2 regions of the Lysinibacillus sp. UGB7 genome follow, and region 2 is predicted to be linked to the other one. Evidence: a T-box and tRNA genes for the amino acid it is inferred to sense, from the RefSeq annotation. Region 2 holds a T-box; the other holds one or more tRNA genes.
The links. A T-box is a leader RNA that pairs with one kind of tRNA and senses whether it is charged. The one in region 2 lies ahead of serS (serine--tRNA ligase), so its partner is inferred to be a tRNA-Ser.
Positions count from the first base shown of each region.

Region 1: it encodes a tRNA-Ser, which carries the amino acid that the T-box ahead of serS (serine--tRNA ligase) is inferred to sense. The anticodon was not compared.

Region 1 is NZ_JBMGUV010000049.1:1,594-9,373, reverse strand. Features, by position in the region: gene ACOMCU_RS26020 (MDR family MFS transporter) at 1-661, opposite strand, end outside; gene ACOMCU_RS26015 (RraA family protein) at 850-1,470, shown strand; gene ACOMCU_RS26010 (cation:dicarboxylate symporter family transporter) at 1,520-2,794, opposite strand; gene ACOMCU_RS26005 (response regulator) at 2,886-3,764, opposite strand; gene ACOMCU_RS26000 (ATP-binding protein) at 3,765-5,033, opposite strand; tRNA gene ACOMCU_RS25995 (tRNA-Ser) at 5,180-5,272, opposite strand; RNA gene ffs (signal recognition particle sRNA large type) at 5,463-5,730, shown strand; gene dnaX (DNA polymerase III subunit gamma/tau) at 5,875-7,659, shown strand; gene ACOMCU_RS25980 (YbaB/EbfC family nucleoid-associated protein) at 7,681-7,780, shown strand, end outside.
Region 2 is NZ_JBMGUV010000011.1:1,160-8,939, forward strand. Features, by position in the region: gene serS (serine--tRNA ligase) at 349-1,629, opposite strand; T-box leader at 1,752-1,967, opposite strand; gene ACOMCU_RS11530 (sugar phosphate isomerase/epimerase family protein) at 2,335-3,159, opposite strand; gene ACOMCU_RS11535 (DUF6005 family protein) at 3,156-4,130, opposite strand; gene asbD (petrobactin biosynthesis protein AsbD) at 4,144-4,401, opposite strand; gene ACOMCU_RS11545 (AMP-binding protein) at 4,398-5,630, opposite strand; gene ACOMCU_RS11550 (IucA/IucC family protein) at 5,633-7,387, opposite strand; gene ACOMCU_RS11555 (IucA/IucC family protein) at 7,359-7,780, opposite strand, start outside.

The DNA of each region.
Region 1 (7,780 bases), on a different contig from region 2:
CAGAAATACTGAAGCCGTAGACTACTCCTCCAAAACCAATCGTTGAAAGGATGATTGATAATACATCAAATTTAACGGGTTGTACCTCGCTAACATTTTGAACAAATTTTAAGCCGAGTACAAACGAAATTATTAGGAATGGGACGCTTATCCAAAAGATATAATGCCATGAGAAATGCTCCATGACGAAACCTGCAATGGTTGGGCCAATTGCAGGTGCAAAAATAATGACTAAGCCAATTTTGCCCATTGCTGCCCCACGTTGGTTAATGGGATAAATCATTAGGACGACCTGCATCATGAGTGGCAAAATAATGGCGGCTCCTATAGCCTGAATAATTCGTCCAGTGAGTAATACTGTAAAGGTTGGTGCAATTGCTGAAACGACAGTACCGATAATTGCGAATAATAAAGATACAACAAACAAATGCCTCGTAGGAAAACGCTGCATAAGAAATCCTGATAAAGGTACCAATATACCTAGAGTTAGTAAATACCCAGTTGTTAGCCACTGAATAGTAGAAGCATCGGTGTTAAAATCTAGAATTAGTTGGGCAAAGGCCATATTAAGTGCTGTTTCATTAAATAAACCGATGAAGGCAGCGACTAGAAAAGCAGCGATAATTTGATTGCGTTGTTCATATAACTTTTGACTATCCATATAACCCTCTTTTTCTTTAGTTTTCATTACTCCTAACAGTAACATATACATATGATTTATTTCCAACTGTTTCCGTCACAATTATTGACTATAAAATAGAAGAGGATAAAAAAGACTAGTCAATGTGCTGGTGTTTTATTTACAATATTTGTGTAAGCCATTCATAATTCATAATAGGGGTGTTATGCATGACAAAAGTGGAAGTAAGTTTTAAACATTTACCGACGACAGCCATTTCTGATGCAACAGGGGGGCATACGAATTTACGCAGTGATATTAAGCCATTAGCAGATCATTTTAAAATTGCTGGGCGTGCCGTAACTGTTCGATTACCAGATGGGGAAAATGGTGCTGTGCTAGAAGCCATTCGGGCTGCTAACGCAGGCGATATTTTAGTGATTGATGCAAAGGGTAATATGAATCGTGCTGTGGCAGGGGACTTTGTAATTTCATTAGCGAAAGGTATGGGTATACAGGGCTTCGTGGTGGATGGTGTAATTCGTGATATTGAAGCTATTAGAAAGTTAAACTTTCCGGTGTTTTCTCTTGGAACAACGGTAGCGGCTGGCAATAAAAATGGTGGCGGTAAAGTAAATGTACCCATTGCTATTGGCGGCGTAACTGTTCAACCGGGTGATTATATTATTGGGGATGTAGATGGTGTTCTTGTTGTGCCACAGGTGGATGCGGAGCGTATCGTTGTGACCGCTGAGGCAAAAGTTGCAAAGGACGAAATACGAGCACAAGAAGCACACGTAAATGGCAAAGAATCAATTATTGCCTATTTAGATAAAGTGTTAGACAAATAAGAAAATCCTCACGATGCATTTATACATCGTGAGGATTTTCTTATTTAGACTATGCTAAATTTTCATTTTCTTTAAAGTAATTTTTCATTTTTTCTTTATCAAAACGGCCTTCCCATTTCGCCATTACTAACGATGCTAATGAGTTACCAATTACGTTAACAACTGTACGTCCCATATCAAGAATACGGTCAATACCCGCAATAAACGCTAAACCTTCAATTGGAATACCAACAGTACCTAACGTTGCAAGAAGTACAACGAATGAAACGCCTGGTACACCTGCAATCCCTTTAGACGTAACCATTAATACAAGCATTAATGTAATTTGTTCGCCGATGCTTAAGTGTATTCCATACATTTGTGCTATGAATAACGCAGCAATTGCTTGGTACAGTGTTGAACCATCTAGGTTAAAGGAATAACCTGTTGGAATAACAAAAGATACGATGTCTTTTGGTGCGCCTAGTTTCTCCATTTTCATCATGATTCGTGGTAATACAGCCTCTGAACTAGCTGTGGAGAACGCTAAAATTAACTCATCTTTTAATACTTTAATTAAATAGAAAATACTGATACCTGCTATTTTTGCCACAATGCCAAGAACAACAAAGATGAAAAATAACATCGTGCCATAAACGAGTATAGCAAGTTTGGCAAGAGGTATTAGGGAAGCAAATCCATATTTGGAAACGGTTACACCAATTAAACCAAATACCCCAATTGGAGCGAATTTCATCACGAGGTTCGTTACCCAGAACATAGCATCAGCTACACCTTGGAAGAAGCCTAAAACTGGCTTACCTCGATCCCCGATGGCAGCAACACCCAGACCAAAGATAACGGAGAAGAAGATAATCGCAAGCATATCACCTTCAGCCATAGATTGGATAATATTTGTTGGTACAATACCTACAATAATATCGAAAGGTCCTTCATGTTGTACTTCCTCAGTTGTCGAAACGTATTTCGAGATATCTCCTTGAGAAAGCTCGTTCATATTCACACCAGCACCTGGCTGGAAAAGGTTCGCAGAAAGTAAACCGACAACAATTGCTACCGTTGTAATAACTTCAAAATAAATAAGTGATTTCCCGCCTAATCGCCCAAGTTGTTTCATGTCGCCTGTCCCAGCAACGCCAACGATTAATGTCGAAATAATAATCGGTACAACAATCATCTTAATCAGATGTAGAAAGATATCTCCTAGTGGTTGTAGATATTTTTCAATATTGGGGTTTCCGTAAAAGATACCGCCAACAATGATCCCTAAAGTCAAACCGATTAGAATTTGAGTGGCTAAACTGATCTTAAATTTCTTTTTCAAAATCTTCGTTCCTCCTAATATTAAAATTTTTAGGACACGCCTTACTTTAATAATACGGAGGACTTATAAAATCCGACAGAATCCGATAAAATTAATTTATTTTTGTTAAAATGTCTGAATATAACACTTGAATAAACTTCTTTATATTCACCTTTGCTTTTCGATTACCATGATCCTCTATTTGCTTCATAAGCTGACGAATCTCTTTTAAATCAAAGTATCGCGGTGCATAGTATTCGAATTCAGAGTTTGTGTAATCAACAACACCCAAATTGGCCAAATTAATCATTGCAGCTAAAATCGTACGACGCACACGCTGTTCAATGGCTTTACTTTCCTTCAATATTTCATCGGGAGTCGTTTTGGTGACAGCGGCTATTTCTTCATACAGCTCCTTTAACGGAGGAAGTGGTGCAATTTTATGCTGATGTGCTAGTAATGTTTCGATTATGGCAATGATATCCTCGCTGCCGATTTCACCAACAATGCCCATATCATTCAAAATTGATTGAATATGATCACGTGATGTCGCTTTATGATTTTTTTGCTCATTTATTTCTATACTAGTAAGGGATTGGCGAATAACTAGGAGCGAGTTCTTTAGTCGAAATTGTTCTGTTGTTTTACGTAAAACATTTTCGACCTCAATTTTGTTAATTGGTTTATGAATGAAGAAATCTATACCTTGTTCATACGCCTCACCAACCATCTCCTTATTCACTACTTGAGAAATCATAATAAATTGTCCCTCAAAGCGATTTTGAATTAGATGCTCTACCGTTGCAATACCATCTAGCTTTGGCATAAGTAAATCGATTAGCACAAACTCTGGTTGTGTCATTAATATTTGTGGTATGGCATCTTCACCATTGCGTGCTTCACCAATGACGGTACCTAAACCACTATCTTCAATAATTTGCTTTAACATGACACGACTTGCACGATCATCATCTACAATAAAATACCTCATTTAAGTCTCTCCTGTTTGAATAGTTTGCGTAGGAATTATAATTTTAAACATCGTTTCTTTATTATTAGATTCGACAGAAATTGTACCGTTTAATTTTGTTATTAGTGTGGTTACGTGTGAGAGCCCAATACCGGTTGCTGCTACACCTTCAATATTATATTTTGTAGTATAACCAGGCTCAAAAATAATAGAGAGATCATTTTGTGAAATGCCACTTCCATTATCACATACGGTTATTACAGTATCATCCTCTTGTTGCTGAATAGCAATAGAAATAATACCGTGTTCTTCAATTGCTTCTATGGCATTAGCTGTTAAATTATTTAATAGAGCAAGCAATGCAATATGCTCCTCCGTTTGAAAATCACTATCAAAACTAATTTTAAACTGTATATCTTTTCCTAGCAATTCACTATATTTACTATTACCTTCCTCTATATAATGCAATAATTCTGATAATCGAATGGAGCCATAGCTCTTTTCACCTACGATTTTTGAAATACCCGCATAAATGCGTTGTGAATCTTTCTTTACTTCATGAATTTCCTGGGCAATATGCAGCGCTTGTAAGCATTCCGCGCGATAGCCTTTAACTTTTAATTGGCGATATAAATCAAAGCCGCTTGCTGTAATTGTTTCAATATGATTCATTGATTTTTTTAGGTATAAGGTTTCTACATATAAATCAGAACCAATATTAAGCATTTCTTGTACGCGTTTTTTTTGTTCGGCAATTAAAATAGAACTATAGATGCCAACCACGAAAAAGCTCCGTAGCAAGGCAACGGCAACGAGTATGAGAAAGTCGTGTATAAATACAAAATTATACGAGTGCACAAGAAAACGTGCTAACTGTTCACCTAAATTACTAATGACTTCGCTAAAGGCAACAAGGAGTCCGAGCTTTAACGGTTTTTCTCGATATTGATGAATGTTTAATTGATGTAGGCATAATGCAAACAATAAGTAAAATATAGCTGCAGGCAGATGCATAAGAATACTTTCTATTATTGAAACATCTAATGTGTAGTAATAGTAATTAACTATAACTCGGAAAGAGGTAGTCACAATACTTGTAGCAATACCTGCTAAGATAATTGGTGTAGGTTTAATGAGAGTACATAAAAAGAAGATAATACTTCCTAATCCAAAGCGAAATGTTGTATCGTAGAACGGCAAAATTTTTATTTCACTACCGACCGCTGTAAATAAGGCTATCATTAAAACCCATGTGAGGGTTGCACGGGACATAATAACTTTCGTGTACATTTTCAAGCATCCTCCCTAATCTATATTAGTCGAGCGAGATATCTAATAAAAAAATACCACATCCTAAGTGGAAGTGGCATCTAGAAGTGTAAGTGCAATTTTAGGCAAAAAAAAACGGCTACATCATGTAGTCGGATTTTAAAAACTGGAGGAGGTAGAGGGATTCGAACCCCCGCGCGGTGTTACCCGCCTGTCGGTTTTCAAGACCGATCCCTTCAGCCAGACTTGGGTATACCTCCATAGTATATTGTTGCAATGTCTTATCGACAAAAACTAATTTATCATGTATTAGTTTTCACGTCAATACTTTTATCATTTTTTTTTAGATTTTCTAAAATTAATTTTTTATATGGCAGAGATATCAATAGAATATAAATAATTAGTGTAATTCGTTGCATTTTATGAAAACTGAAAGTATACTAGTTATTGCCGTGCTAGGTGGGAAGGTAGCGGTGTCCTGTAACTCGCAATCCGCTCTAGCGAGACTGAATTCCTTTTTTGAGGCTGTCCGTATTGTTTGGTCTGCCTTTTGCACGTAGTGTTGACGATTGGGTCCTGCGCAATGGATACCCATGAACTATGTCAGGTCCGGAAGGAAGCAGCATTAAGTGGTATTATTCATGTGCCGCGGGGTTGCCTAATCTGAGCTAACGACAAGAGTAACGCTTATGTGCGGCTGTCGAAAAAAGGTGCACGGCATTAAATTGCCAATTCAAACGCATTCGTCTATTGTAGGCGAATGCGTTTTTTCTATGTGAATAGTGACAATACGATTTTATTAATAATGCAGCCAATGCTATAATAGAGCTATCATATTTAAAAAGAAGAGGAGAGGAAATCATTGACGTATCAAGCATTTTATCGTGTGTATAGGCCACAATCATTTCGTGAGATGTCAGGTCAAGCGCATGTCAAAAGAACGCTACAAAATGCTCTCCTAGCAAATAAAACAACGCATGCGTATCTGTTTTCTGGTCCGCGTGGTACTGGGAAAACGAGTACGGCTAAAATTTTTGCGAAGGCATTAAACTGTGAGCGAGCCCCGTCAAGCGAGCCCTGTAATGACTGTGCAACTTGCTTAAGCATTACAGATGGTTCTCATCCAGACGTAATAGAATTTGATGCTGCATCCAATTCACGCGTTGAAGAAATACGTGACATTATTGAAAAAGTTCGTTTTGCTCCTGCTAGTAGCAGGTTTAAAGTGTATATCATTGATGAAGTGCATATGCTTTCAACAAGTGCCTTCAATGCACTTTTAAAAACTTTAGAAGAACCACCGTCGCATGCTGTTTTTATATTAGCAACGACAGAGCCGCATAAATTGCCAGCGACGATTATTTCGCGTTGTCAGCGCTTTGACTTTAAACGACTTTCGACGAACGATATTATTGAACGGATGAAGGTTGTATTAGAAGACATTGAGCTACCTTATGAAGAGCAAGGTTTAAAGGTTATTGCGCAATCTGCTGCTGGTGGCATGCGGGATGCTCTGAGTTTGTTAGACCAAGTCGTATCCTTCAGTGGTGATCTCTTGAAACTGGAAGATGCACTGCTTGTTACAGGATCGATTAGTCAGGAAGTTTTTTATGATTTGGCAGAGGCTTTAAAGGTGAAAGATGTCGCACAAATGCTTGCGTTATTAGAACAACTTATTGCCGATGGGAAAGACCCACTACGTCTGGCAGAGGATTTAATTACATTCTTCCGCGACTTACTGCTCCTGCAAACGAGTGAGGGGTTAGCGGAATTATTAGAGCTAGTATCGCCAGAGGAGCGAGTGTTTACTTTAGCACATGATTTTGCACCAGATTTGCTTTATGGCTATATTGACATCTTAGCGAAAACACAACAAGAAATGCGTTTCTCTCATCATACAAAAATTTATTTAGAAACAGCTTTGCTGAAAATGACACAGTTTTCAGGTGGAGTAGTTAATCAAGTGAACTCCTCAGGAGAAACAACGGTGAGTCCTGAGATAGCACAGAAAATAGTGGCGCTTGAGCAGACAGTCCAGCAATTATCAGCGCAATTGCAAAATGGGGTGCCGACACAAACTACGCCGACGCCTAAGGAGCAACGTCCACGTGCAAAAAGTCCAAATGGCTATAAGGCTCCGACTGGACGTATTCAAGAAATATTAAAGGATGCTACAAAGCAGGATGTGCACCGCGTTAAAGCCGTGTGGGCACAAGCATTAAACCAAATGCAAAAGTCTCAATCGGCTCTATTAGCAGAAGCTGAACCTGTTGCGGCATCTTCGAGTGCTTTTGTGTTAAAATTCAAGTATGATATTCATTGTCAAATGGTTGCTGATAATCATGCACTAAAAGCACACTTCACACAATTAATTGCAGGGCAAACTGGCACCATGTACGAAATGCTTTGCACGCCTGAAGAGACCTGGTTAAAGCTGCGTGAAGAATTCATTCGTGATCACGGCATGCATCAACAGAAAGCGCAGTCAGCTACTGATCATGATGTAGAGTTATTAGAACCACCACCGGCAGAGATGCCAGAAGAACCCTTTATCGATGATGCACAACCACTTGCATCACAGGATCCACTCGTGACGGAAGCGGAAAAGCTGTTCGGTAAAGATTTTGTTGAAATCGTTGAAGACTAATTACTTAGGAGGAATATGTTTATGCGTGGAATGGGAAATATGCAAGGTATGATGAAAAAAATGCAAAAAATGCAAAAAGAAATGATGGAAGCTCAAGAGGCTTTAAATGTTGAACAATTTG
Region 2 (7,780 bases):
ATGTAGATGTTTATTTTGCAGGTATAATATCTTCTTTCCCTATTAAATTAAATGGCTCTTAAATGAAAAATAGGCGCCTATTCTTTTTCAAGAATTGCGCCCGATTGCGAAATAGTGGAAAATGCGAAAGAGCTGCAAAATGTCATTTCTAAATTTTTTCTAATGCACCCCATCCTTGATTATAGTAACATCTTTTTTAGTCTCGCTAAAATTCCTTTAAGAAATAAAGCATTTTTTTCAAATCCACGGCGTTTACACCACCCGATACTATTAAAAGCACCTGTAAATCGATAAAAAGGCAAGACAATTACCTGTTAAAGGATATCTAAAATAGCTTTTACCCGTTATTTATTTTGGTGCAATAATTTCTTTACCACCCATGTATGGTCTTAAAACTTCAGGAATTACTACGCTTCCATCAGCTTGTTGATAGTTTTCTAGGATAGCGGCAACTGTACGACCAATGGCAAGACCTGAACCGTTTAATGTATGAACATATTCTGGTTTTGCATTTGGCTCACGACGGAAGCGGATATTCGCTCGTCGTGCTTGGAAATCCTCAAAGTTAGAGCAAGAAGAAATTTCACGGTACATGTTTTGTGCGGGAATCCAAACTTCTAAATCATATTTCTTCGCTGAAGTAAAACCTAAATCAGCTGTACACATTTTTAGCTTACGATATGGTAAGCCTAGTAATTGCAATACTTTTTCCGCATGGTTTGTTAATAGCTCTAATTGTTCGTATGATTCCTCTGGTTTTACAAAGCGAACTAGTTCTACTTTGTTGAACTGATGTTGACGGATTAAACCACGTGTATCACGACCTGCAGATCCCGCTTCTGAACGGAAGCACGCACTATAGGCAGCAAAGCCTTGTGGTAAAGCCTCGGCCAGTAAAATTTCATCACGATAGAAGTTTGTTACAGGTACCTCTGCCGTTGGAATCATGAAATAATCTGTTTCCTCTAATTTAAATACATCTTCTTCAAATTTAGGAAGATTTCCAGTACCCGTCAAGCTATCACGATTAACAATGACAGGTGGTAGCATTTCCTCATAACCATGCTCCTCTGCATGTAAATCCATCATAAATGTCATTAATGCACGTTCTAAACGAGCTCCAAGCCCGCGGTAGAATAAGAAACGGCTACCTGTTACTTTTGTACCTCGTTCAAAGTCAACAATCTTCAAATCTGTAGAAAGATCCCAGTGTGCTTTAAAGTCAAAATCAAATGTTGGAATTTCACCCCAAGTATATTCTTCTACATTGTCGTCTTCTGTTGTCCCTACTGGTACAGATTCGTGTGGAATGTTTGGCAAGCGCATCATCATATCTTTAAAGCGCTCTTCAACATCATTTAGTTGAACATCTAGCTCTTTAATTTCATCGCCTACTTGACGCATACGAGCAATAACTTCATCTGCATTTTCCTTGTTGCGTTTCATAATTGAAATTTGTTCAGATACTTTATTTCGTTCTGCTTTTAATTCTTCTGTTTTAGCAATTAACTCACGACGCTTTGCATCTAAATCCTCAAAGTCATCTAAGTTGCCTAAATCTTCATTACGTGTTAATAGCATTTCTTTAATTTCCGCGAAATTATCGCGTACGCGTTTAATATCTAACATAGTCATACCTCCAGTAGTTTAATGACATTGCATCCATTAAGTCTTGGTGTAATTGCGTTGCAAGCTAAACTCGAATAGCTCCGCTTTGAATCAAAATAAACACAAAAAAGCCCCCATCCCTAAAAAGGGACGAGAGCTACCCGCGTTGCCACCCTAATTGATTAGGCATATACCTAATCCACTTATTTCATAACGGCATTTCAGCCGGCTACAGCCTACTTACATTACTTCGACTGTGCAACTCCAGGACGGATTCACAAGTGCTTCTATCAGCTTCCACCAACCGCTGACTCTCTAAAAAAAACGTGCTTGCTACTACTTCCCATCATCGTGTTCAGTTATTTAAATTTTAACCATACTGTACTATATGAAAACAGTTTTTGCAAGTCATACCATAGGATACAAAATATTCTAGAATTCTTGAATCACCGGTTAATTCCAGATGAAATGCACAACCCAACAGGGCTGTTGAGATTTAACGAAGTAATGATCATTTATTATCTTGTTAGCAACAATCACTAATGCATGTAAACATGTAATATGAGTCATGCGATAAAGTTTATAGGCTGTTGATTTCGCCAATAGCCCTTTCTACCATTTCCCCATTCATTGTTAACAAAAAGAACCTTCTAGTAGTTATAGTAGAGATAGTTTTAATTTAGATTGAATCAAACGATTTTCCTATATGTTTTAAACAACCTTACATTATATTTGCACCAACTGCAACGCCTTCTTAACCTCCTGAACATCTTTTGCTAATACGCTCTTCACATTCGATCCGAACCATTCCAATGACGCATCTACCTCCTCGATTGAATGTACTCCTGCTAGGAATTCATCATAATCAATTGCACCTTCAAACAATGGAACCATCCCTTCTCTAGACCCTGATGCAGCATAAACATTGTTGGGAGAAAAAACACCAAGTGATGCACGTGAGGCAATATTTTTAAAGTGAAAATGTGAGATGTAAGGACGAAGTTGCTTCATGGCGACAATAGGGTTTAACCCTGATTCCCATATATGCAAAACGTCAAAGTTCACTCGTAGGCTTGAGTGATTCGTTTCTTCGAGTAACTGCATCGTTGAAGGTAAATTATCTGTCAATGTGTTGGGATGAGTTTCAACAAGCAAATATTGTCCTTTTGACTCAAGATAATCACAGAGCATTCTAAGCCTAGAAATAAGTTCTGCCCTTTCTTTCTTACTCGTGTCTGAACTGCCCTGTTTTCCTACAAATGTACGAATCTTATTCGTTCCCCAGCGCTTTGCAAGTGAAGATAACTTCTCTGTTTCAGCCATCATCTCAGAAACTGGTGCTTCTAATGGCAAATAATCACTAAGCATGCTCGTTTCCAAACCGTAGGAGCTTAGCCAATCTGCTCCATATTGAAGTTCCTCTGCCAAGTTCTTTGCATGCACACCCCAGAGCTCGATTCCTTGAAAACCTTGAGTTTTTGCAAAGTGAGCTATTTGATCAATCGAGTGGAGATGGTGCCGAAACGAGATCGTACAGATAGATAGTTTCATAACATAACCTCTTTCTTGTGCTGTAATGTTAACCATGCTTTAAAACATTCTTGTAATCCTTGCTTTATCTTGAACTCAAGGAGATTTTGTTCTTCTAACTTCACAAAAATATCTTCAGCTAATAACAAAACTTGCGTCATCGCAAGTTTCATCGCTCGATACTGAATCGTTGTATAACCATTCACTAGACGCTCAATTTCATCACACCATGTTTCAAAGCCTTTCTCATCGCGGCCAAGAGCTTCCCAAAAAAACGCAAACGCATGTTCATATGCATACTTTCTAATCGCTAAAACCGGCAATTGTTTTAAGGCAGTCGGAAGTTTTGACATACTTTCTTTTTCTTTTCCTACGGTATACCCTTTAATAATTTCGGTAATTGCTTCTGTCATCGGATTACTATGAAGCTTTATACATGTATTAAAATAGGCTTCAACCGTCTCTGTAGTTGGAGCAATAATCGTCTCAGAATCAAAGTAATAGCCACCTCCGACAGTTGGCTCTTGAATTGCATCTAAAATCCTCTCCTTCGGCAAAATCCCTTCCCAGCGAAAATCAGGGTCATACATAAACCACTCTGCTTCATTTTCTGTCGATTCTAGCATCACATAATGTGGAAATGGACGTTGATGAAATTTATTCTCTCGCTCTGGAAGCATCGATAAATCCAGCATCACCATCACATGTTGATGTGGAGATTCATTTTCTAATAACCTTTGCAGCTTGTTTATATTTTCTTGTTTTGATTGTTCTTCGTCATACCATTTGTAAAGCTTGATTCCATAGAGCATTTCATACCATGTTTGAAAGAAATGATGATCAATACGATCTGAGTGGTATGCTAGCACTCCATTATCGAGCACATCAAAATCTGCATCCCATACCCCAAAATAGTAGGGCCTATGATCAACGCCTTTTGTTTTCTTAATAACTTCACAAACACAGCTTACAAAACAATGAACTTTTATCATTTTTCTCCTCCGATTATTCTACTTTTTGCTGTTTTTCTAAAAAGCTTGCTAATGTTCCTACTGTTTTGAAATCTTTAGGAACGAGAATCTCATCGGGAATGGAAATGCCAAGATCCAACTCTAAATGAAGAATCAGTTGAAGGACCATAATTGAATCCATATACAAATCCTCATTTAACCGGGCATCTTCATTAAAAGAAGACAGTGTCTGCAACTCTAATGAATTTTCCATAATATCATAGATGCTCTTGATCAATTGTTGTCTCGTCATACTGGAATGCCTCCAAGTTTTTTTCTACTTACTTTTCCATTTGGCAGCTTTTCAATTTCATGAACAAACATAAACTCCATCGGCATTTGATGTGGAGCGAGAAATTTCCGGCACCATTCTCTAAGCTCCATATTATCGATTGGTTCAGTAGACACGTATAGTGCACATACTCGCTCTCCTGATAGGTTGTTTTGTTTCTTATATACGACTGCTTCGACTATTCTTGGGTCATCCATTAACACGGTTTCAACTTCTTGCGGATACACATTCAAGCCTGCTACATTAATCGTGTCATCCATTCTTGCAAGAAAAGAAAGAACATTATCTTCTATATAGCCAAGATCTTTTGTATAAATCGTTTGTGTAGGCAATTCAATGATAATTTCGCTCGGTGTTTGTTTGTCACCAGCTGTCACCTTCACATGAGGGAGGGGGTAGCCCATTTCTTTAGGATCTTCCACATTAGGGTGAATCGCAACACACCCGGATTCAGAGCATCCATACTGCTGTAATACTTGGCGAGATTTCTCTCTTAATGATGTCAACCAGCTATGCGGCATCACAGTTCCTGACGTCATCACACGATCAAATTGTTGATCAATAGGCAATAAACGACTTAATGTATGAAGTAACGCTGGAGCCCCATAGAGTATGTGCTTAGGAAATTCTTTAAGCTTTTTCAAAATATATTTAGGATTACTATTCGTAATAATAACCGGCTTTGCTCCCCTTTTTATGCAAGCCAAGACACCACAAATGAATCCATAAGAATGAGTAACCGGACAAGCGACAATAGAATTTGTCAAGGAATCGACAGGTAACGTCTTCACATAGCTTTCAATCTCTTCTTCCACTGAATTCCACGTTCGTTCAATACATTTCGGAGCTCCTGTTGTACCTGAGCTCATTTGAACTAATACTCCTTCTTGGTGATTAGAATGATTTGATAGTTCGATGAAAGAATCGATCGATTGGAACAACAAAAGATGACTACCTGCTGAAGAAGCAAGCCGCACAGCCCCCTCTTTTGGTGTCGCTGGATGGATTGGGACGACTGATCCACCTTTTTGGCGAATATATAAACATAGAGCTATATATTGGAAAATATCGTCCGTACAAATAGCTAGTCTGCGATTGTTACACTCTCTTAGATGAGATAAGCTTTCATATATTTCATATTGCTTGTCGATATCTTCTACTGTATAAAATTGATCATTGACATAAAACATCATCATTCCCCCTTTTTATCCGCTTGCGCCAACCTATTGCTGACGATATGCCGAAAATTACCTTCTTCTTGATTTTGAAGTTTCTTTGTTAGCAAAGATTCAACATAAATATGTGTACTATTATGCTGAATCTGTTCATTTCTTGAGCATAATGATGGAAAACGTTCAAAGTGCTTCTGTATTCCTTCTCTAACTTGACTCCAAAAACGTGTTTCTGCAAATCCATACTGCTCTTCTAACAAATAAGATAATTCACTTAAATGAAACACGAATAATGTATCCATAACTAACTCTCGTAAAGCCTCTATAGAAGACATCCAATAATAATGATCGACAGGTGCATCTTTAAAACGTTCGTGTATCGTTTCGAAGTCTGGAACGAGGCTTCTGTCCGCAATAAATTCTTCTATATATTCGATACTGTCATGGAAATCCCTCAGTACAACCCGAGTCGGCCAGCCATTTTGATGGATTAAAATCATATTTTGTGCATGGGCCTCAACAGCAATACCGTGAGCAACAAGCAAGTGCCATACAGGAATAACACTCACTTCGATCAAGCGCTTTACCCACTCCTCCGTTCCATATCGGAAAAGCCATTCATCTATAAACGGACGCCCATCTTTCTCCATCATCATTAGCACCGTAAACGGTACCGCTTCCTCATCATCCTTCATATACGAGCGCACACTTTCTCGCCATATTGAGCCAAGTTGACCTTCTAGTTTTCTGCTATGTTTTTTTGCATTCGGTTCAAAAATAATTCCTGCATATTCTTCCAGTACAATAAGAGATGCTTCCTTTTGTAAATAGGAGTCTAATTGAATCACCTGTTTAAGCCATGCTGAAATATGAGGAGCGGCACAAACAGCATGAGAATGTAATTTTCGTAATGAAGAGGTATTCACCATATTCATCGAGCATTTTAATTGCGCTTTTTCAGGATTTGAAAAATTCCATAATGTTCGCACCGATTGTGTTGCCCGATAGTAATCTCCTTTCACATCTAGGGGAATTAGATCTTTTTGCTCAATTAATCCAGCTAGTTCATGTTTCATGTTATGCCACTGCCAAGGATGAACCGGTAAAAACGTATATTCTTCATGTGTTCCATCGAATACCGCAAGCTTTGCAAGAAGGTCTTCCCACATCAATTGCCCTAGCTCTCTTTTCCAAAAGCTCTCTTCCTCTTCAAGAACAGTGATTCGTACGTAGCTTCTTCTCACTGCAACCCATTGAAGGGTAAATGATTGCTTTGCCTCAGGGCCATAGTCTTTATGGTCGTCGATCGTAAAACCGGTTCTTGATTTAAAACAAGGGTGATAAGGATGTCCTTCAATGATTTCTGATTCTAATTCTTCATAGCTCGAATTTCTTCTTGACATTTGCATTTGGAGATGACGATCATTCCATTCACAAAGCTTACTCGTTAAATGAAGTTCTTTCAGTAATCGAGCTTTGTCTCTAACAGTCGAAAGTAATTCATCTACTAGATCCTCAAGTGTTGCCTCTAGTAACGTTTCATCTTTTCCTACTAGAAAAATACTATCTCCCTTTATTCGGATGCGATCAAATGCCATTCTTGTCCCTTCACAACGATAGGTGCACTTCTGTCCAACAAGAGTAAGGATTGAAGTCCTTTTATCTAGACGAGTTTCTTCATATTTGATTAGTCCTTCAAAAATCATTGCTTCCACAAGCTGCCGCCTTACACGTAACTCTCCTTGTTTAGAAGCTAAAGGCTGTAGCTGCTGCATATTCTGCCTCCTCATACTGAAGAACAAACGGATTTGGAATTTTCGTGTATACCGCTTGTTCAAGTTCGGCTTCTAGTTCATCTACATCATGAAACCTTGTTAATAAATTTGCTTTGAACGCCAGCTTTTCTTGTTTTAAAATGTTACGAACAAATGCCTTCCCGAGACCTGTAAATTCTTTTTCTAATAAGTGCAGTTGATCGATAGACCACTTCAAAAGAATTTTTTCATCGATTATTTGATCTGCTCCGAATCGGGAAATAACGGGAAACAATTGATTCATAAACAAATAATATGTAAATCTATCATGAATAAGGTCATCTTCGTAAAATAGCTCTTCTGTTTCATGTAAAGAAGGCTCTATTGAAAGAAGTTCTTCTTTATATGTTTTTG